DNA from 4 places in the Mycobacterium sp. RTGN6 genome. Region 2 is predicted to be linked to each of the others. Evidence: predicted binding sites of a transcription regulator. Region 2 holds the regulator's gene; each other region holds the start of a gene.
The links. Region 2 encodes LexA, which represses DNA repair genes until DNA is damaged. Its sites were predicted from a motif close to CGAACANNTGTTCG; they were not measured.
Positions count from the first base shown of each region.

Region 1: a site for LexA is predicted at 2,215-2,228, ahead of SLQ33_RS13720 (HNH endonuclease signature motif containing protein). Genes of this name have one in related genera too.
Region 3: a site for LexA is predicted at 2,754-2,767, ahead of SLQ33_RS24660 (error-prone DNA polymerase). Genes of this name have one in related genera too.
Region 4: a site for LexA is predicted at 2,469-2,482, ahead of cofD (2-phospho-L-lactate transferase). Genes of this name have one in related genera too.

Region 1 covers NZ_JAPZKZ010000005.1:33,929-38,767, forward strand. The annotation lists gene SLQ33_RS13710 (purine-cytosine permease family protein) at 1-393, shown strand, start outside; gene SLQ33_RS13715 (limonene-1,2-epoxide hydrolase family protein) at 390-761, shown strand; gene SLQ33_RS13720 (HNH endonuclease signature motif containing protein) at 789-2,210, opposite strand; gene SLQ33_RS13725 (hypothetical protein) at 2,620-2,838, shown strand; gene SLQ33_RS13730 (hypothetical protein) at 2,835-3,761, opposite strand; gene SLQ33_RS13735 (PE family protein) at 3,706-4,839, shown strand, end outside.
Region 2 covers NZ_JAPZKZ010000007.1:48,670-53,508, reverse strand. The annotation lists gene SLQ33_RS18060 (hypothetical protein) at 1-1,688, shown strand, start outside; gene lexA (transcriptional repressor LexA) at 1,701-2,381, opposite strand; gene SLQ33_RS18050 (LysM peptidoglycan-binding domain-containing protein) at 2,571-3,026, shown strand; gene nrdR (transcriptional regulator NrdR) at 3,114-3,578, shown strand; gene SLQ33_RS18040 (PhzF family phenazine biosynthesis protein) at 3,586-4,284, opposite strand; gene SLQ33_RS18035 (alpha/beta hydrolase) at 4,327-4,839, opposite strand, start outside.
Region 3 covers NZ_JAPZKZ010000010.1:288,556-293,394, reverse strand. The annotation lists gene SLQ33_RS24685 (DUF1330 domain-containing protein) at 1-69, shown strand, start outside; gene SLQ33_RS24680 (cupin domain-containing protein) at 81-473, opposite strand; gene SLQ33_RS24675 (GlxA family transcriptional regulator) at 525-1,499, shown strand; gene SLQ33_RS24670 (ATPase) at 1,496-1,975, opposite strand; gene SLQ33_RS24665 (DUF899 domain-containing protein) at 1,972-2,679, opposite strand; gene SLQ33_RS24660 (error-prone DNA polymerase) at 2,781-4,839, shown strand, end outside.
Region 4 covers NZ_JAPZKZ010000010.1:29,363-34,201, forward strand. The annotation lists gene SLQ33_RS23430 (phosphomannomutase/phosphoglucomutase) at 1-904, opposite strand, end outside; gene SLQ33_RS23435 (DUF3499 domain-containing protein) at 1,017-1,424, opposite strand; gene SLQ33_RS23440 (metallopeptidase family protein) at 1,573-1,995, shown strand; gene SLQ33_RS23445 (WhiB family transcriptional regulator) at 2,005-2,346, opposite strand; gene cofD (2-phospho-L-lactate transferase) at 2,691-3,707, shown strand; gene SLQ33_RS23455 (coenzyme F420-0:L-glutamate ligase) at 3,704-4,839, shown strand, end outside.

The DNA of each region.
Region 1 (4,839 bases), on a different contig from region 2:
GCCGTCGCCATCGTGCTGCTGTACCTCGGCGTGTTCGTCTTCGACGCGGTCGAGTCGGTCACCGCGATGACCGTTGCGCTCAACGCCGTCCTGGTGCCGTGGGTGGCGATCCTCGCGATCGGCGCGCTGACCACGCGCTCCTACGATCCCCTCGATCTGCAGGCCTTCGCCGACGGGCGTCGCGGCGGCCGCTACTGGTTCTCCTCCGGCTGGAACGTGCCAGCCGTGACCGCATGGGCCGTCGGTGCGACGTTCGGCGTGCTGACCGTGAACACCGAGCTGTACGTGGGGCCACTGGCCGAACTCGCTGGGGGCGTTGACCTCAGCACGGTGGGCTCGGCGGCGTTGGCGGGCTTGATTTACGTGACGTCGGTGCGTTTCATCAAGGGATGACATCGCCCAACGAGCTCGTCACCGAATTCTGCAAGCTGTGGGCGGCCCCCGACCCCGACCAGATCGCAAGCTACTTCACCGATGACGGCGTCTACCACAACATTCCGATGCCGCCCGCGGAGGGACGCGAGGCCATAAGGGAGGTTCTGGACGTGATGCTGAACGGATTCGACGGCATCGACTTCCAGGTGCACCGTCAACTCAGCCACGGCAACGTCGTGATGAATGAGCGGACCGACAGGATGCGGCGCACGGGCGGTGGCGAGATCGCCCTGCCCGTAATGGGCGTGTTCGAAGTGCGCGACGGCAAGATCGCAGTGTGGCGCGACTATTTCGACCTGGCGACGGTCACCGCCGCCCTCAGCTGAGCCGACTACCCAACAGGACGGGCTCGGCTAATCCCACGGCCATTCCGGTGGTGCGGGGCCGCCGGGTTCACCAATAGCGTTGTCCCGCGGGCATTTCGGGTCGTCGGGGGGTCGGAGGAGTCGTTCGGGGCGGTGGTAGTAGTTGACTCGGGCTTGGCCGGTGTCGAGTTGTGGTGGGGGTGTCCATTCGACTTCGCCGCGGGAGTTGATCGTGGTGCTCCAGCCCCCGGGCCCGACCATGCGATTGTCAGGTCCGCAGGCCAGGGCGAGTTCGTCGACGTTGGTGTTGCCGCCCTCGGACCAGTCGCGTAGCGCGTGGTGGACCTGGCTGCCGTAGGCGCCGACGGCGCAGCACGGTTTGGTGCAGCCCCCGTCGCGGCCGATGAGCATGATCCGCTGCGCTGGGGAGGCGACGCGTTTGGCACGGAACAGATTCAGGGCCTGTTCGGTGGCGCCGTCGAATACCGCCAGCCAATGATGGGCGTGGGAGGCCAGTCGGATCACGTCACCGATGGGCAACATGGTGCCGCCGCCGGTGACACCGACACCGGCGCGAGATTCCAGGTCTTGCAGGGTGGTTCGGATGATGATCGAGGTCGGTAGCCCGTTGTGTTGGCCGAGTTCGCCGCTCTCGAGCGCGTTGCGTCCGACGGCGACCAGGGCGTCGTGTTGGCGCTGCTCGCGGGTGCGGTGGTCGGTGTCGATCTGCTGCTGCGACGGGGTCCCGCTGACACAGGGTTGGGGGTCCTCGGGGTTGCACATGCCCGGTGCCGCTGATTTGGCGAAGATGGCCTCGTAGGTCGCCCACGCTTCGGGAGTGAGGTTTCCCGTCACCTGGCGCAGGCCGTCGCGGCCCTGGGGGCCGACCTTGAACCCGCGTTTGCGGGCGCGTTCGGTGTCGTCGGGTTCGGGTCCGTCCTGATCGAGCAGGAACAGCACCCGGTCGGCGGCCTTCTTCAGCTCGGCAGGACCGACGCCGACGGCGAGGCGGACCAGATCGGTCTCGATCTGCTCACGGGTGGGTGCGTCGACGAACGCCGGGATCCGGCCCATGGCGTCGCGGATCTTGTCCACGTGTTCGGCGTTGATCAGCCCCGCTCCCTGCGCTGCCGCAGTCGCCTCCAATACGGGTGCCAGCGGTTGTCCGGTCAGCGCCTGGCGCGGGCCCAACACCGCCGCTTCGGCGAGCCGGCGGCCGGCTTCGGCGGTGGAGAGGCGCCACCGGATCCGCAGTACCTCGTTCCAGGACTTGGCGCCCATCGCCTTGGCAGTGGTCTCGGTCTGCAGTCGGGCCAGCCCACGGTGCCATTGGGTCGGCAACTCGCACGACAGCGTCTCGATCTCGTCGAGGAATTCGAGCAGTTCAGCGTCGGTCTGGCGCTCGAGGTCGCAGTCGGCCAGTGCGGCACGCAACGCTGCCACCGCTTCCCGGACTGCTGTCCCCGACATGATTCGAACATACGTTCGCACACCGACAAGAATTCGCCGAATGTGACTACTGAAACTGAAGTGACAGAAGAGTTTTCGCCGATCATCGACACTGCGGTGAGATCGTCGCGCTGGCCGAAAGTGCGATCTCCCCGCAGTATCGGCGGAGCCGTGGATCCTCGGCCGCCAGACCGAGCGGTTGCGTCGCAGCACCGCGGGCCGCTTGGCAGGACCAAGTAGTCGCGACCCGAGCTTGTCGAGAAAGCAAGTAGTTCCCTACGGGTCGGATTGGGTGCGGAATCAATCAGTGTCGTAGCGCCAGATCAATCGAGCTCGAGGAGATCCCGTGCCCAGTGAGGCTCGCAGTTCAACGGTTACCCGCAGGGTCCGGGCGGCAGCGGCCCTGGATCACTAGATCCGAGCGACGGTGATGAATCCCGACGAGTACGAGGCGGCGCTACGCCGCCTGCCCGAAGCGCACTCGCTGGCGCTACGCCTGCACGACGCCGGAGTGACTTGCGACGTGATCTCCAGCTATTTGCACATAGAACCCGAAGGCTTCGCCACCCTGCTCGACCTGGCTCGAAGAAAACTGGACACGGCGCTCAGCAAACCGCCGCACCCAAAACCCTCGTCGCCCCGCCCTTAAAGGAGTGCCGCGACGCGAAAGACACCCTTGGCGCGTGCAGAGCCGGTCGGACAGCCCGAAGCGTCTGCACCACACCGGTGCGTTGAGCGCGGCGAGTTGATTGCCCGTCGAAACCAAGTAGTCGCGCGCGTTGACGGGCCGAAATCCAAGTAGTGCCCTACGGGGCAGTTCCCGCACAGTTGCGGCGACCATTCCGGGTGTCGATAGCGATGTTTGCCACATTGGAGGTCATTCATGAGCCCGCACCGGATCCGAAACCGTGCCAAGGCCGAGCAAGCGCGGGCCACCGCGCGCCGACGCCGCGAATCGAACGGACATCCCCGCGTCACGACATGGCTCGGGGTGGGCGCATTCACGCTCGGGGTGGGTGCGGCATTGACCTGCGGAGCGGGCGTCGCACACGCCGACGAATCGAGCGCGGGCGCCAGCAGCAGTGACACCACTTCGGAGTCGGCGAGCTCGAACACCGGGTCGACCGGCACCGCGCACAACGCGACCGACACCACCCAGCCGCCGACATCGGTGACGGCGACTACCAATACCGACACCGACTCGACCGGTTCGGCGCCGAAGGCCGGCGGCGCTACCGCCGCGGCCACGAACACGACTACCACGACCGGTGCAACGTCGGTGTCGGTTAGCACGAACACCGGGTCGATCGACAACTCTCCCTCCGACACCAACGACACCGATTCGGCTCCGGCGACGCCGACCCACAACGACTCGTCAACGCCCTCGGTCCCGGCGACGGTGACCGCATCGAGCACGCCAAGTACCGCGGCGTCGGCGCTGATCGTCACGCCGAGCACGCCGCCGAACACCACCACGACGGAGTCCGGACTGGTAGTCCCGACGGAGTCCGGACTGGTGGTCCCGACGACTCCCGCACCGGTGGTGGTCGAGTTGCCGTTCGCCGCGTTCATGTCGTTCACGCAGCGCGAGCTGGATTCGACGACCGCCAATCGCGTTGCGGCCGCGACGGTGGCACAAGCCACTCCTACCGCCGCCGGGTTGCCGTTTGATCCCGTGCCGTTGTTCGGCGCGGTCATCTATCAGCCGATCCACACCGTGGGGCAGCTGTTCATCGCCAGCCCGTTCGGGGTGGCCTTCGACGTCTTCGTCAACCCCTTCTCCCAGGCGCTGATCGGTCAGAAGTTGATCGGCAACGGCGCCGCCGGCGTGTCGGGCGGAACCCTGATCCAGGCCAGTGGCGGTGCCGGCGGGCTGTTGTTCGGCGACGGCGGGGCGGGCGCGACCGACGCCACCGGGGTGGGCGGCGCTGGTGGAGCCGGCGGCTGGTTCTTCGGCAACGGCGGCGCGGGTGGGCTCGGCGTCAACGGCGGCGCCGGCGGGGCCGGTGGCGCCGGGGCGGTGCTGATGGGCTACGGCGGCGCAGGCGGCGACGGCGGAGCGGGTACCGCGGTTGCTCCAGGTGGGGCGGGCGGAGCCGGCGGAGCGACGGGTTTGCTGTTCGGTATCGGGGGTGCGGGTGGGGCCGGTGGAGCCGGTAGTGCTGGCGCCCAAGGACTTTCGGGTGCCGTCGACGGCGGGAACGGCCAGGCTGGCGGGGCGGGCGGAGCCGGCGGGGCCGGTGGGGCCGGCGCGCTGTTCCTCGGCAGCGGCGGGGCCGGCGGAATCGGCGGGATCGGCGGAGTCGGTGGGGCCGGCGCCAACGGCACCAGCGGGGTGGCCACCGGCGTGGCCGGCGGAACTGGAGGGAACGGCGGGGCCGCCGGTAACGGCGGGGGCGGCGGACAAGGCGGACAGGGCGGCTGGTTCGGCCTGCAGGGTATGGGCGGGGTCGGTGGCGCCGGCGGCAACGGCGGGGCGCCCGGTGACGGCGGCAACGGGGCGCAGTCGGCGATTTCTGGCGTTGCCGGCGCCGACGGCGGCGACGGCGGAAACCCCGGCGCGGGAGGGATCGGCGGGATCGGCGGGGCCGGCCTCATCGCGGGGGCCGACGGCGCGGCTGGGAGTACACCCACCAGCGGCGGCAACGGC
Region 2 (4,839 bases):
TCATGCAGGGCGCGATCCTGGACAAGTACCTGTCGCTCGGTGGGCCCGTCGACGGTGATCTCGGCTTCCCGAACATCGACGAGGGCGCAGGCAAGGCGCCGGGCAGTCGCAACACCACGTTCAGCGCGGCCGACAACCCGGTCATCTTCTTTACGCCGGACACCGGTGCACAGGTGGTGCGTGGTCCCATCAACGCGGCCTGGGACAGGCTCGGCGGGTCGGCCGGGGTGCTCGGCGTGCCGAAGGAAGACGAGGTATACCGCGCCGACGTGGTCAGCCAGGACTTCACCGGTGGTCAGGTGTCGTGGAACCGGAAGACCGGCGCCTTCACGACGACCCCGCCCGAGTTGGCGGGTCAGCTTGCGGGCCTGGTGGTTCCGGGTGACGCCACGTCGGCGATCTACGCCGCGCGCCGGGCGGCCGGTGGCCCGATGGGGCCGTTGGGTGCGCAGCAGGGGGACCAGTACCAGATCGGCGCCGACGGACTCGGGCAGAACTACGCGGGCGGCAAGATCTTCTACAGTCCCGCCACCGGCGCCAACGTCGTCACCGGTCAGGTCCTCGCGAAGTACGAGAGCGTGGGCGGCCCGCAGGGCGACCTCGGCTTCCCGACCAGCAATGAAGCCGACGGCGGCCTCGCACCCACTAGCACCATCGTGAGCTTCGCCGCTGCCGATCAGCCGGTCATCTTCTGGACGCCCGACTTCGGTGCCGTCATCGTGCGCGGTGCGATGAACGCCGCGTGGGCCAAGCTGGGCGGTGCAACGGGTGAACTTGGCGCACCGACCGCGGATCAGACCGAGAACGGCGACGTCGTCACGCAGAAGTTCAACGGCGGGGCGATCTCGTGGGACAAGACCTCAGGCGAGTTCAGCACCGAACCGGCGAACCTCGCGGCGCAACTGGCCGGCCTGAAGGTGCCCGGACTGCAGGCACCACAGGCGCCCGCCCCCGGCGACGTCTCCGAGTCGGGCGGCGAGAAGTGGTACCAGTGGCACAAGTGGTGGCTGCTGGCCATCGTCCCCATCGCGCTGCTGTTCGTCGCGATCCTGATCGGGGTGCTGCTGAACCGACGTCGCCGCGACCACGGGGGTTCGGTGGACCCGTTCGCCGAGGACTTCGACGATCGCGACCACGATGACGACTTCGACGACGACTACGACTACGACGAGCTCGACACGGCGGCTCACCACGACTTCGAGTCCGGTCCGCTGCCCGTTCGCGAGGACGACGGCCGCTACGCGCCGGCGAGCATGTGGGCGATGCCGACCGACCGCGGCCACGCCGTTTCGGACCCGTCGGACCCCGCCGTGCCCGTCGTGCCCGCGGGACTCTCGGACGATCAGGACGCGATCGACACCGCTCCGACACTGATCGAACCCGAGCCGGAACTTCCCCTCGAGTACGACCACGACGACGATGACGAAGACGAAGACGAAGAACCCGACAGTGGGCCGCCGAGCGGCAGGCACGCGGCCATCCGTATCGACGAGCCCGCACCCGCGCAGACATCGCTGCGGCTGGCGACGGAGGACGGGTTCCACGCGCCGGACGGTTATCCCATCAAGGCCGACACAAGGTCGGGTCTGTACTGGACGCCGGGCAGCGGGCCCTACGAGCACGTGCGCGCTGAAATCTGGTTCGCCAGTGAGGAATTCGCGTTGACGAATGGATTCGTGAAGGGCTGAAGCCGGGCGGGCCTACACCTTGCGGATGACGGTGACGACCTTGCCGAGGATGGCGGCGTCGTTACCGGGAATCGGATCGAACATCGGGTTGTGCGGCATCAGCCACACCTGACCTCCGGTGCGCTTGAAGGTCTTGACCGTGGCCTCGCCGTCGATCATCGCGGCCACGATGTCACCGTTGTCGGCGACGTTCTGCTGACGGATGACGACCCAGTCGCCGTCACAGATCGCTGCGTCGATCATCGACTCACCGACGACCTTCAGCAGGAACAGCGAGCCCTCGCCGACGAGTTCACGGGGCAGCGGGAAGACGGCTTCGACGGCCTCCTCGGCCAGGATCGGCCCGCCGGCGGCGATGCGTCCGAGCACGGGGACGAACGTCGGCTCGGGTAGCGCGTCCGACCCGGCGAGGTCGGTGGTCACTACGGCACTGGCCACCTCGTCTGGGCTGCGCACGTCGACGGCGCGCGGACGGTTGGCGTCGCGCCGGATGAAGCCCTTGCGCTCCAACGTGCGCAGCTGATGGGCGACCGACGAGGTGGACGTGAGCCCGACCGCGTCGCCGATCTCGCGGATGCTCGGTGGATAACCCCTAGTGGTGACCGAGGTGCGGATGACCTCGAGGATGGTGCGCTGACGCTCGGTCAGCCCCGCATCGCGTCGTGAACCGGTGTCGTCACTGCTGTCACTCATGGCGGCGAATGTAGTCGCATGTGGCCCGAGAATCAAACATGTGTTCGAGGGCGTGTCGCCGGGATTTTCTTGTCGGTGCCCCCGGTTATCGTTTGCAACAGTTCGATCACATGTTCTACCAATCGAACACGTGAGCGATTATGGTTCGAACACAGGAGCGAATAATCCTACCGAGGAAGGCCACCGAAGATGACCATCATCACCCGCGAGAACCCCACTGACCTCGTCGTCCGTCCCGTGCGGCCGGCCCGGGACGTACGCCGCCGGCCCCGGGCGCACCGCCCGCCCGGGGCTGCATTGCCGTACCGCGGCACCGGCGTGCTGATGTCGCGTGCATCGCACCGTCGCCGCCCGATCACCCCCGCAGCCACGGTCGTGCTCGCACTGATCGCCGCTGCGATCACCGTGTGGCTTGGGCTGGTGGCCCAGCTCGGTGCGCCCGTCGACGCGGCGGACACCACCACATCGGTGCCCAGCCGCCTGGCGGTGGTGCAGGTCCAGTCGGGTGAGTCGCTGCAGCAGCTCGCGCAGCGGATTGCGCCGGATGCGCCGACGGGCGCGATGGTCGATCAGATCCGTGAGTTGAACGAACTCGATTCGGCTGCGGTGGACGCCGGTCAGACCTTGATTGCCCCCGTCGGCTGATCGGTCGACATGCGCCGTGAAACGTGGTGCCGTGCATCGGTACGCTCGTATGCGTCCCCCGTAGGCGCACGCGGCGAAGGAGCGGTGATGCACTGTCCGTTCTGCCGCAATCCCGATTCCCGGGTGGTCGACTCGCGCGAAACCGATGAGGGTCAGGCGATCCGGCGTCGCCGCTCCTGCCCGGAGTGTGGCCGCCGCTTCACCACCGTGGAGACCGCCGTGCTGGCGGTCGTGAAGCGCAGTGGCGTCACCGAGCCGTTCAGTCGGGAGAAGGTCATCAAGGGCGTGCGCCGGGCGTGCCAGGGCCGCGACGTCGACGACGACGCGCTGAACCTGTTGGCGCAGCAGGTGGAGGACGCGGTGCGCGCCGCCGGATCCGCCGAGGTGCCCAGCAACGAAGTCGGGCTGGCCATTCTGGGGCCGTTGCGCGACCTCGACGAGGTGGCCTATCTGCGGTTCGCATCCGTCTATCGGTCGTTTTCATCGGCCGCCGACTTCGAACGCGAGATCGAGGCGCTGCGCGCCCACCGCGAAGTACCAACCACGGGCTAGGCGCCGGTCAGTCGAGCGTGCGCACCCCGTCGTCGACGACGCGGCCTGCGACCCTCACCCATCCCTCCGGATCCCACCGGGTGCTCAGCTGCGACCCCTGGCCCTGCGTGATCTCGAGGTCGCGGCTCAGGTAGTCGGTCATGCGTACGGCACCGGCCCCGGTCGCCTCGTCCTCCGTGATTCCGAGGTGGCTAGCGAACATTCGAGACCGGATCGTCCCCGTCTCGCGGTCGATCCAGGCCCAGACGTAGTGCTCGACGTCGTCGCCGTAGTCGTCGGGATCGGCCGCCAACACGTCCGCCACCGAATCCATGTCGTAGATCGAGAAGTCCGGCGCCCAGTCGGATCGCCCCCTGACCACCGTGAACTCGCCGTCTGGACGCGCGTCGTATTCCACCTGCACCACACCGGCAGGCACCTGCAGCGTGTTGATCGGCGTCCCGCGGTCCTTCAACCACCACGACGCCCCGACGGTGGGATGTCCGGCGAACGGCAACTCGGTGGTCGGAGTGAAGATGTGCGCCGTGGCGGTACGGGTGCCCGGTTGCGGCAGGTCGACGAAAATCGATTCGCTGTAACCCAATTCGGTGGCGACGCGTTGCCGATCGGCAGGTGCGACGAGGCTTGCGTCGATCACCCCGAGGGGGTTCCCGAAATTGCCCGCGGAGTCGGTGAAGACCCGTAGCACGCTCACATCGATGGCCATGCGTTAAACGCTACCGGGTAGCGGAGGCGTGCCGCCGTTCGGTCAGGTGGCGCTGCGTTCGTCGTGACCCATCGCGTCCAGCACGGCGACGCGGGTGTCGATCGAGCCGGTGAGGCCGCCTTCGCTGATGCCGGTGCGCAGCAGATTCCGAAGGACGTCCTGGTCGTAGACCGCGGGTTCGGTCCCGTCGATGAACTTCTCGACGAGTTCGACGAAGCGGTCCGGGTCGTCGTGGAAGGGGAAATGGCCGGAGCCCTCGAAGACCTCGAGCTCGGAGCCGGGCATCGCGGCGTGTGCCATTCGAGCGTGGGCGACCGGGATCACAGAATCGCGAGAGCCCCAAATGAGTTGCACGGGTACGGATTCGGTCAGATAACATCGGTCGAGCATCGTGACGACCTGACCGCGCCAGTCCACCACGGCGCGTAGGGTGCGCGCGAACGCCGCCGACGCGGTGGGCTCCGGCAGGTCCTCGAGAATCCGCAGCACGTCGGGGATGTCGCGGCCGACGCCTGTCGACCCGAACAGGGCGCCGCCGATGCGCCCGACCACCTG
Region 3 (4,839 bases), on a different contig from region 2:
GCGCTCGTCGAGGGCGTCGCCCCGCGACACACCGGCGCCAAGCGGGTCGACGACCTGCTCGGATGCTAGGTCTTACGTGCTCAGCCCAGCGGGACACCGGTGGTCGACACGATGTGGTCTGGGACTGCGCCGTCGAAGTCGCCCGTCGTGCGGGTACCGGTCGGGTCGAGGAGGAATAGCGTGGTCTCGGATCGAGCTCTAGGGCGGTGCCGGACGCCACGAGGAACCACGAAGACACTTCCGGCAGGCAGGACGACGGTCTGATTGCCGCCGTCGCCGTCGAGATCGATGGACAGCTCGCCGCTGATCACCATGAACAACTCATCGGTGTCGTCGTGCGCGTGCCACACGTACTCGCCGAGCACTTTGGCGACCCGCACGTCATAGTCGTTGAAATTGGCGATGATTCGCGGCTGCCAGTGCTCGGTGAAGGTGGCCAGCGCCGTGCTGAGGTCTATCGGCTCGCTCTGCATGACTCCACTTTGGGGTGTTGCCCGCGTGGTGACGAGTGATAAAAATGACATGTGTCGAAAGATTTCTATCACCGCGTGGTGGCGATCGTCTCCGACGGTTCCAACCCGTTCGAGATGTCCGTGGCCACGGAGTTCTTCGGCTTCTCGCGTCCGGAGTTCGGAGCTTGGTACGAGTTGACGATGTGCGCGCCCGGTGGTGGCGCACGAATGCGAGAAGGGCTCTTCGAGATCGCGGGCGTCGCCGACATCGATGCCGTCGAATCGGCCGACACCGTCATCGTGCCCAACCGACCAGATACCGAGCACTCGCCGCATCCTGCTGTCCTGGAGGCCATCCGACGCGCCGATGCGCGAGGTGCTCGGCTGGTCAGCTTTTGTACCGGAGCGTTCGTACTCGCCGCCGCCGGGGTGCTCGACGGCCGCGACGCCTGTACCCACTGGATGTGGGCCGATGCGTTCCGATCCGCCTTCCCGGCTGTGCGTCTACATCCCGACGTGCTCTACGTGGCCGACGGACGCATCTTCACCGCGGCGGGGAGCGCCGCCGCGGTCGACCTCTGCCTGCACCTCGTCGGCATCGACCACGGCCGTGAGGTGGCCAATCAGGTGAGTCGTCGACTGGTGTACTCGGGCAACCGCGACGGCGGTCAACAGCAGTACATCAGCCGGCCCCTGCCCAAGCATCGTGATGAGTCGCTTGCGCCGGTACTCGAGTGGGCGCGGGGCCGGCTCGACGCGGAGCTGGATCTGCCCATGCTTGCGGCCAAGGGCGCCGTCAGCGTCCCGACCCTGCATCGCCGGTTTCGCGCTGAATTGGGATGCACACCGCTGCAATGGATTACCGCTCAGCGGGTCGACTTGGCGTGTCGGCTCGTTGAATCGACCACCTTGAGCATGGACGCCGTCGCGCAGCGAAGTGGGCTGGGTACCGCGGCCAATTTGCGCGCCCAGATGCGTCGACACATGGGCGTAACGCCCACGGCGTATCGACAGCGCTTCGGGCCGCGGCGTGCGGCAGCCGGCTAGCCTCCCGTCACCGTGCGGTCCAGCGTCGCCAACGATGCCTCGATGAAGTCCGCGCCGAAGACGGGGGCTCCGATGGTGTCGCGGAACTCCTGCGTCGTGTCAGTCCAGTCGTAAGTCAGTGTGACGTCGGTGTGCTCACCGTTGGGGGTGAGGTCGTACCGCCACCACCAGCCGCCGGGACCGTGCTCGCCCGCCTCGTCCAGCAGGCCAGGCAGCCATGCGATGGTCCGGTCCGGCTCGAACTCGGTGACCAGGTTGTGCATGACGTAGTGGCCGCCGGCCTGCTCCAGGAACATGTTCACCGCGAACATCTGCCCCGGTGCGGTGATCGGGGCGGGGTCCACGGCGTCGCGGACCCAGTCGCCGGGCTCGGTGTCCTGATGACGGGTCGGATCGGCGAGCACGGCGAAGATGTCCGTCGGCGTTGCGGCGATGGTGCGGGTGACGACGTAGCGCTCTTGGGTTGGGGCGCTCATCGGGCGTTCCCGTTCGGTCCGTATGCCTTTGCGATGTCGGGGGAGTCGAGCCAGTTCGAGTAGGTCGGCGACTTCGGCCAGCCCTCGGGGGAGTCCTGCCATTCCTCCTGGCGGCCCCACGGCAACAGGTCGATCAGCGCGAACGAGTGGCTGAGTTGTTCGGTGCCGCGGCCGTCGGTGTGCCAGGTGCGGTACACGGTTTCGCCGTCGCGCAGGAACACGTTGACCGCGAAGCCAGTCCCTGGGGCGGCGCCGACGTCGGCCCCGAAGGAGCTCTCCGACGACGAGTACCAGTCCATCTTGTTGCCGACCTTGGCCTTGTAGGCCAGGGCCTCCTCGATCGGGCCGTTGGTGACGATGACGAAGCGGGCGTCGTAGTTCTCCAGGAACTCCAGCCGGGTGTACTGCGACGTGAAGCCGGTGCAGCCGCCGCACTGCCACTCGGCGCCGTCGGTCCACATGTGGTTGTAGACGATGAGCTGGTGGCGGCCGTCGAACACCTCGGCCAAGCAGACCGGGCCGTTCTCCCCGATGAGGACGTACTTGGGTAGCTCCACCATGGGCAGCCGGCGGCGCTGGGCGGCGATGGCGTCCAGTTCGCGGGTGGCGGCCTTTTCGCGACGACGCAGGTCGTCGACGGCGGCGCGCCAGGTGTCCTGGTCGACCACCGGGGGTAGTGCGGTGGCGGTCTGCTGGTCGGTCATGAGTTCCTCCTGGATATGGCCTGTGCTGAAGTGTTGACCGGATCGGGGTGCGGAAATCATCGGACCTCAATATTCGAACATTTGTTCGATACACTGTGGCGATGGGTTGGCACAACGGACCGCCGAGTTGGGGCGAGATGGAGCGCGTGCTCACGGGCAAGCCGCGACGTGCCGGCTCGCGCTTACCCGAGCCGAATGCCGACGGCGGGGACAGCCCGGCTTGGTCGCGCAAGCGCGGCGCCTACGAACCGGTCGGGGAGCGCCGAGGCACTTCGTCGGTGCCGTACGCCGAACTGCACGCCCACTCGGCGTACAGCTTCCTCGATGGGGCGAGTACGCCCGAGGAGCTGGTCGAGGAGGCGGCCCGGCTCGACCTGCGCGCCATCGCGCTGACCGATCACGACGGGTTGTACGGCGTGGTGCGGTTCGCCGAGGCGGCCAAGGAATTGGACGTGGCGACGGTGTTCGGCGCGGAGCTCTCGCTGGGCAACACCCCCCGCACCGAGGTTCCCGATCCGCCAGGCCCGCACCTGCTGGTACTGGCCCGTGGGCCGGAAGGGTACCGCCGGTTGTCCCGCCAGATCTCGGCGGCGCACCTGGCCGGCGGGGAGAAGGGCAAGCCACGCTACGACTACGACGCGTTGACCGAGGCTGCGGGCGGGCATTGGCACGTCCTCACGGGATGCCGCAAGGGGCATGTCCGCCAGGCGCTTTCGGCTGGAGGGCCCGATGCAGCGGCCGCGGCGTTGGCGGACCTGGTGGACCGCTTCGGTTCCGACCGGGTCAGCATCGAACTGACCCATCATGGTCATCCGCGCGACGACGAGGCCAACGCCGCGCTGGCCGCGCTGGCGCCACGATTCGGGTGCGACGTCGTCGCCACCACTGCCGCACACTTCGCCGAGCCGTCTCGCGGCCGGTTGGCGATGGCGATGGGCGCCATCCGGGCCCGCAACTCGATGGACGAGGCGGCCGGTTGGCTTGCCCCGCTGGGTGGTTCGCACCTGCGGTCGGGCGAGGAGCTGGCGCGACTGTTCTCCCACTGCCCGGAGGTGGTGACGGCGGCGGCCGAGCTCGGTGAGCAGTGCGCGTTCGGGCTGGCGCTCATCGCCCCGCAACTGCCGCCGTTCGACGTACCCGAGGGGCACACCGAGGACAGCTGGTTGCGCCACCTGGTGATGACCGGTGCCCGCAACCGGTACGGACCGCCGGAGCGAGCCTCGCGGGCCTACACCCAGCTCGAGCACGAACTGAAGGTCATCAGCCAGCTGAACTTTCCGGGTTACTTCCTGGTGGTCCACGACATCACCCGGTTCTGCCGGGACAACGACATCCTGGCCCAGGGCCGGGGGTCGGCGGCCAACTCTGCGGTCTGCTACGCGTTGGGCGTCACCAACGTCGACCCGATCGCCAACGAGCTGCTGTTCGAGCGGTTCCTGTCGCCGGCCCGAGATGGGCCGCCCGACATCGACATCGACATCGAATCGGACCTGCGGGAACAGGCCATCCAGTACGTCTACGAACGCTACGGCCGTGACTACGCCGCCCAGGTTGCCAACGTCATCACCTACCGCGGCCGCAGCGCCGTGCGCGACATGGCGCGCGCACTCGGGTTCTCCCAGGGGCAGCAGGATGCCTGGAGCAAGCAGATCAGCCGGTGGAACGGGCTGGCCGACTCACCCGACGTCGAGGACGTCCCGGAGTCGGTGATCGAGTTGGCGCTGCAGATCAAGAACCTGCCGCGGCACATGGGCATTCACTCCGGTGGCATGGTGATCTGCGACCGGCCCATCGCCGACGTGTGTCCGGTGGAGTGGGCGCGCATGGAGAACCGCAGCGTGCTGCAGTGGGACAAGGACGACTGTGCGGCAATCGGTTTGGTGAAGTTCGACCTGCTGGGCCTCGGCATGCTCTCGGCGCTGCACTACGCCATCGATCTGATCGCCGAGCACAAGGGCATCGACGTCGACCTCTCTAAGCTCGACCTGTCCGAGCCCGCGGTCTACGAGATGCTGCAGCGCGCCGACTCCGTCGGAGTGTTCCAGGTGGAGTCGCGGGCGCAGATGGCCACGCTGCCCAGGCTCAAGCCGCGAACGTTCTACGACCTGGTGGTCGAGGTCGCACTGATCCGGCCCGGTCCCATTCAGGGTGGCTCGGTGC
Region 4 (4,839 bases), on a different contig from region 2:
CGCGCTCGACGATCAGTTCGGGTACCGCGCGCGACGTGATGAGGTTGTGGATGACGGTGGCGCCGATCTCGCGGCCGAGTTCGCGCCCGGCGACCAGGGCCGTCACCGCCGACGGAGACACCGGACGACCGAGTTCGTCGACGACGAAGCAGCGGTCGGCGTCGCCATCGAACGCGAGGCCGATGTCGGCTCCGGTCGCGAGGACGTGGGCTTGCAGATCGACCAGATTGGCCGGGTCGAGCGGATTGGCCTCGTGGTTGGGGAACGTGCCGTCGAGCTCGAAGAAGAGCGGCAACAACGTGATCGACGGGATGCCGCCCAGCACGGCGGGCGACGTGTGGCCGCCCATCCCGTTGCCCGCGTCCACCGCCACGCGCAGCGGCCGGATCTCGGAGATGTCGACCAACGACCGCAAGAACTCGCCGTAGTCGGCGAGCACGTCGCGGTCGGTGATCGACCCCGGCGTCCCGTCGAAGGCGGGCACGCCCGCGATGACCTCGTCGCTGATGGTCACCAGCCCGGTGTCCTTGCCAACGGGCTTGGCACCCGCGCGACACAGCTTGATGCCGTTGTATGCGGCCGGGTTGTGGCTCGCGGTGAACATGGCGCCCGGGCAGTCGAGCAGGCCCGAGGCGAAGTACAGCTGGTCCGTGGACGCGAGCCCGATCCTGGTCACGTCGAGGCCCTGCGCGGTCACACCGTCGGCGAACGCCGCGGCCAACGACGGCGAGCTGGCACGCATGTCGTAGCCGATCACGGCACGCGCGGCGCCCTCGGCGCGCGACAACCGCGCGAAGGCACCGCCGACGTCGAAGACGAACTGCTCGTCGATCTCCTCGCCGACCAAACCCCGGACGTCATACGCCTTGATGACGCGGTTGACAGCCGCAGCGGGCCGAGACATAAATTCTTCTCCTGGGGGTCACCTCGATGGGCGGACTCTTGGCGCCAGCCTATCGGCTCGCGAATCGCCACGCCGACGGTCACACCGGCTTGGCGTGAATCGGTGTCGGCGGCTAGTCGATTGGGTCGGGCAAAACGCGCAGATGCCCACGCCGCCGCCCGTTGTGCTCGGAACGCGTGGCAGGCGGGGCCGTCAACACGCCGCCCGCGGGGTCCGAGAACCCTGCGATCACGCCGCCCATCGGGACGACGCCGTCGCGTCCTTCGCGCACCGCATCGGCGAGCGCCACGAGGTCGTCGTCGTCACTGTGCGACGGCAGCGGTCCGGCATGACGGACGAGCTCCCACCCGCGGGGCGCAGTGATGCGGCCGGCGTGAAGCACGCACAAGTCCCACGAGTGGGGATCCGACACGGTGGCCAGCGGGCCGACGACGGCCGTCGAGTCGGTATAGACGAAGGTCAGCGTCGCCACGGCATAATGCGGGCACCCGGGCCGGCAGCAGCGACGGGGAACGTTCACGGACCCGAGGCTATCGCGCCGATACCCCTCGAGCGGCCGGACACGCGCAGCCATGGGGGCGCCGATCTCCAACCGTTACGATCGCTCGCCTCGGCGGGCCGATACGATCACCCGCATGTCCGATCCGCGCTCTCGCCGCGGCCGGGAGATGCGAGGCCCGCTGCTCCCCCCAACCGTGCCGGGCTGGCGAAGCAGGGCCGAGCAGTTCGACATGGCGGTGCTCGAGGCCTACGAACCGATCGAACGCCGGTGGGCCGAACGCGTCTCCACCCTCGACGTGGCCGTCGACGAGATTCCCCGGATCGCTCCGAAGGACCCCGACAACGTGCAATGGCCCCCGGAGGTGATCGCCGACGGGCCGATCGCTTTGGCACGGCTGATACCTGCAGGTGTGGACGTGCGGGGAAATGCCACTCGAGCGCGAATAGTCTTGTTCCGCAAGCCAATCGAGCGGCGAGCCAAGGACACCACCGATTTGGGCGACCTGCTGCACGAGATTCTGGTGGCCCAGGTGGCCACCTACTTGGGCGTGGAGCCCTCAGTCATCGACCCGACGATCGACGACGAATGACCTTCTTGGTCAGATGATGCCGCGCTTGAGCCGGCGACGCTCCCGTTCGGAGAGTCCACCCCAGATCCCGAACCGCTCGTCGTTGGCCAGGGCGTACTCGAGGCACTTGTCGCGCACCTCGCACCCCAAGCAGATTCGCTTGGCCTCGCGAGTGGAGCCGCCCTTCTCAGGGAAGAACGCCTCGGGATCGGTTTGTGCGCACAACCCCCTTTCCTGCCACTGATCGTCCTCGTCCGTAGCCGGGGCTGCGTCGAGGGGATCCGGCACCAGACTCAGCTGGGGCCGGGCGGCCGGAGCGAACTGCGCCGGTCCGGTATTGGTGTGCGGGGTACTGCCTACGGAGCCGAGCATCCGACTATCGAATCGGACGACACTGTCGAAATCGACACGCTCATAAGACATCTTCCGCCTCCTCACCTGTTTTCGTTGTTCCCTATGTCGAGCCACACCAGCCACAGTGCGCTACTACCATTCGAACAAGTGATCGAATCTCGGTCTGCGACACCGGAACCGGCAGGCCAACCGGGAAATGACACTGATGTGATTAGACACGGGTTAGCTGCAGCGGTCAAGCGCTAGAAGGGATTTTCATATCATCTCGTGACCAAATCACGGCGCGTCGGTTACCTGGCGTGTCGCTCACAGACCCCCCACGGTGGGCTCATACGCAGGCGAAGGGCCTAGTCTCGGTGGATGTGAAGGTCACCGTTCTGGTCGGCGGCGTCGGCGGCGCCCGGTTTCTCCTCGGCGTCCAGCAGTACCTCGGCCTCGGTCAGTTTGCCGAAACGGCCTCCGGCAGCCCTGGCGACCACGAACTGACGGCCGTCGTCAACGTCGGCGACGACGCCTGGATGCACGGCGTGCGCATCTGTCCCGATCTCGACACCTGTATGTACACGTTAGGTGGAGGTATAGACCCCGAACGGGGCTGGGGTCACAAGGACGAAACCTGGCACGCGAAGGAGGAACTCGCCGCCTACGGCGTGCAACCGGACTGGTTCGGGCTCGGAGACCGCGACCTGGCCACCCATCTGGTTCGCAGCCAGATGCTGCGGGCGGGTTATCCGCTGTCGCAGGTGACCGAGGCACTGTGCGCCCGCTGGGCACCTGGCGCGCGCCTGCTGCCCGCGAGTGACGACCGGTGTGAAACACACGTCGTCGTCACCGATCCAGACCGAGAGGGACTTGAAGACGAGCGCAGGGCAATCCACTTTCAGGAGTGGTGGGTGCGCTACCGCGCCCAAATTCCCACCCACAGCTTCGCTTTCGTCGGATCGGAGCAGGCAACCGCGGGCCCCGGCGTGGCGGCGGCCATCGCCGAGGCCGACGTGGTGTTCCTCGCTCCGTCCAACCCGGTGGTCAGCGTCGGCGCGATACTGGCCGTGCCCGGCATCCGCGGCGCGCTGCGCTCGACGGCGGCACCCGTCATCGGATACTCACCCATCGTCGCCGGAAAGGCGTTGCGCGGGATGGCCGATGAGTGCCTCGAGGTGATCGGGGTGGAGACCTCCTCGGCCGCCGTCGGCGCCCACTTCGGCGCGCGCGCGGGCATCGGCATCCTCGACGGCTGGCTCATCGACGAGACGGACGACGCGACGATCGACGACGTCGAGGTACGCGCGATCCCGCTGCTGATGACCGACCCCAAGGCCACCGCCGAAATGGTGCGGGCCGGTGTCGAACTCGCGGGGCTACCGGAGTTGACGCGATGACCACCGAACACGGCGCGGCGGCCGCCATCGAAATCCTGCCGGTGCCAGGCCTTCCCGAGTTCCGCCCCGGCGACGACGTCGCTGCGGCGATCGCCGGCGCCGCTCCGTGGTTGAAGAACGACGACGTCGTGGTGGTCACCAGCAAGGTGTTCTCGAAGTCCGAAGGCCGCATCGTCTCAGCGCCAACGGATCCCGAGCAGCGAGACACCCTGCGGCGCAAGCTGATCGACGACGAAGCGGTGCGCGTGCTGGCACGCAAGGGACGAACGTTGATCACCGAGAACGCGCTCGGGCTGGTGCAGGCGGCGGCCGGAGTGGACGGCTCGAACATCGACGCAGGCGAACTCGCCCTGCTCCCAATCGATCCCGACGGCAGCGCAGCCGCACTGCGCGACCGGCTGCGCGAACTGCTCGACGTCACGGTCGGGGTGGTGATCACCGACACGATGGGCCGGGCCTGGCGCAACGGCCAGACCGACGCCGCAATCGGCGCCGCCGGGCTCGCGGTACTGCACTCCTATGAGGGCGCCGAGGATCCGCACGGCAACGAACTACTCGTGACCGAGGTCGCCGTCGCCGACGAGATCGCCGCGGCCGCAGACCTGGTGAAGGGCAAGTTGACCGGCATCCCGGTCGCCGTGGTGCGCGGACTTCGGCCGCGCGACGACGGAACGACAGGCCGCAACCTCGTCCGCGCGGGCGAGGAGGACCTCTTCTGGCTGGGCACCGAGGAGGCCATCGCACTGGGCAGAAGCCAGGCGCAGTTGCTGCGGCGGTCGGTCCGCCAATTCTCCTCCGAGCCGGTCGATCCCGCCGTGGTCGAGGCGGCCGTCGGCGAGGCGCTGACGGCGCCCGCCCCACACCACACCAGGCCGGTGCGGTTCGTCTGGATACGCGACGGCGCCGTCCGGCGGGCGTTGTTGGACCGGATGAGGGACCAATGGCGTGCCGACCTGACGAGCGACGGACGAGCGGCCGATTCCGTCGAACGGCGGGTCGGGCGCGGCCAGCTCCTCTACGACGCCCCCGAATTCGTCATCCCGTTCATGGTGCCCGACGGCGCGCACCCCTATCCGGACGCACTGCGCACCGAGGCCGAACACACCATGTTCACCGTCGCGGTCGGCGCCGC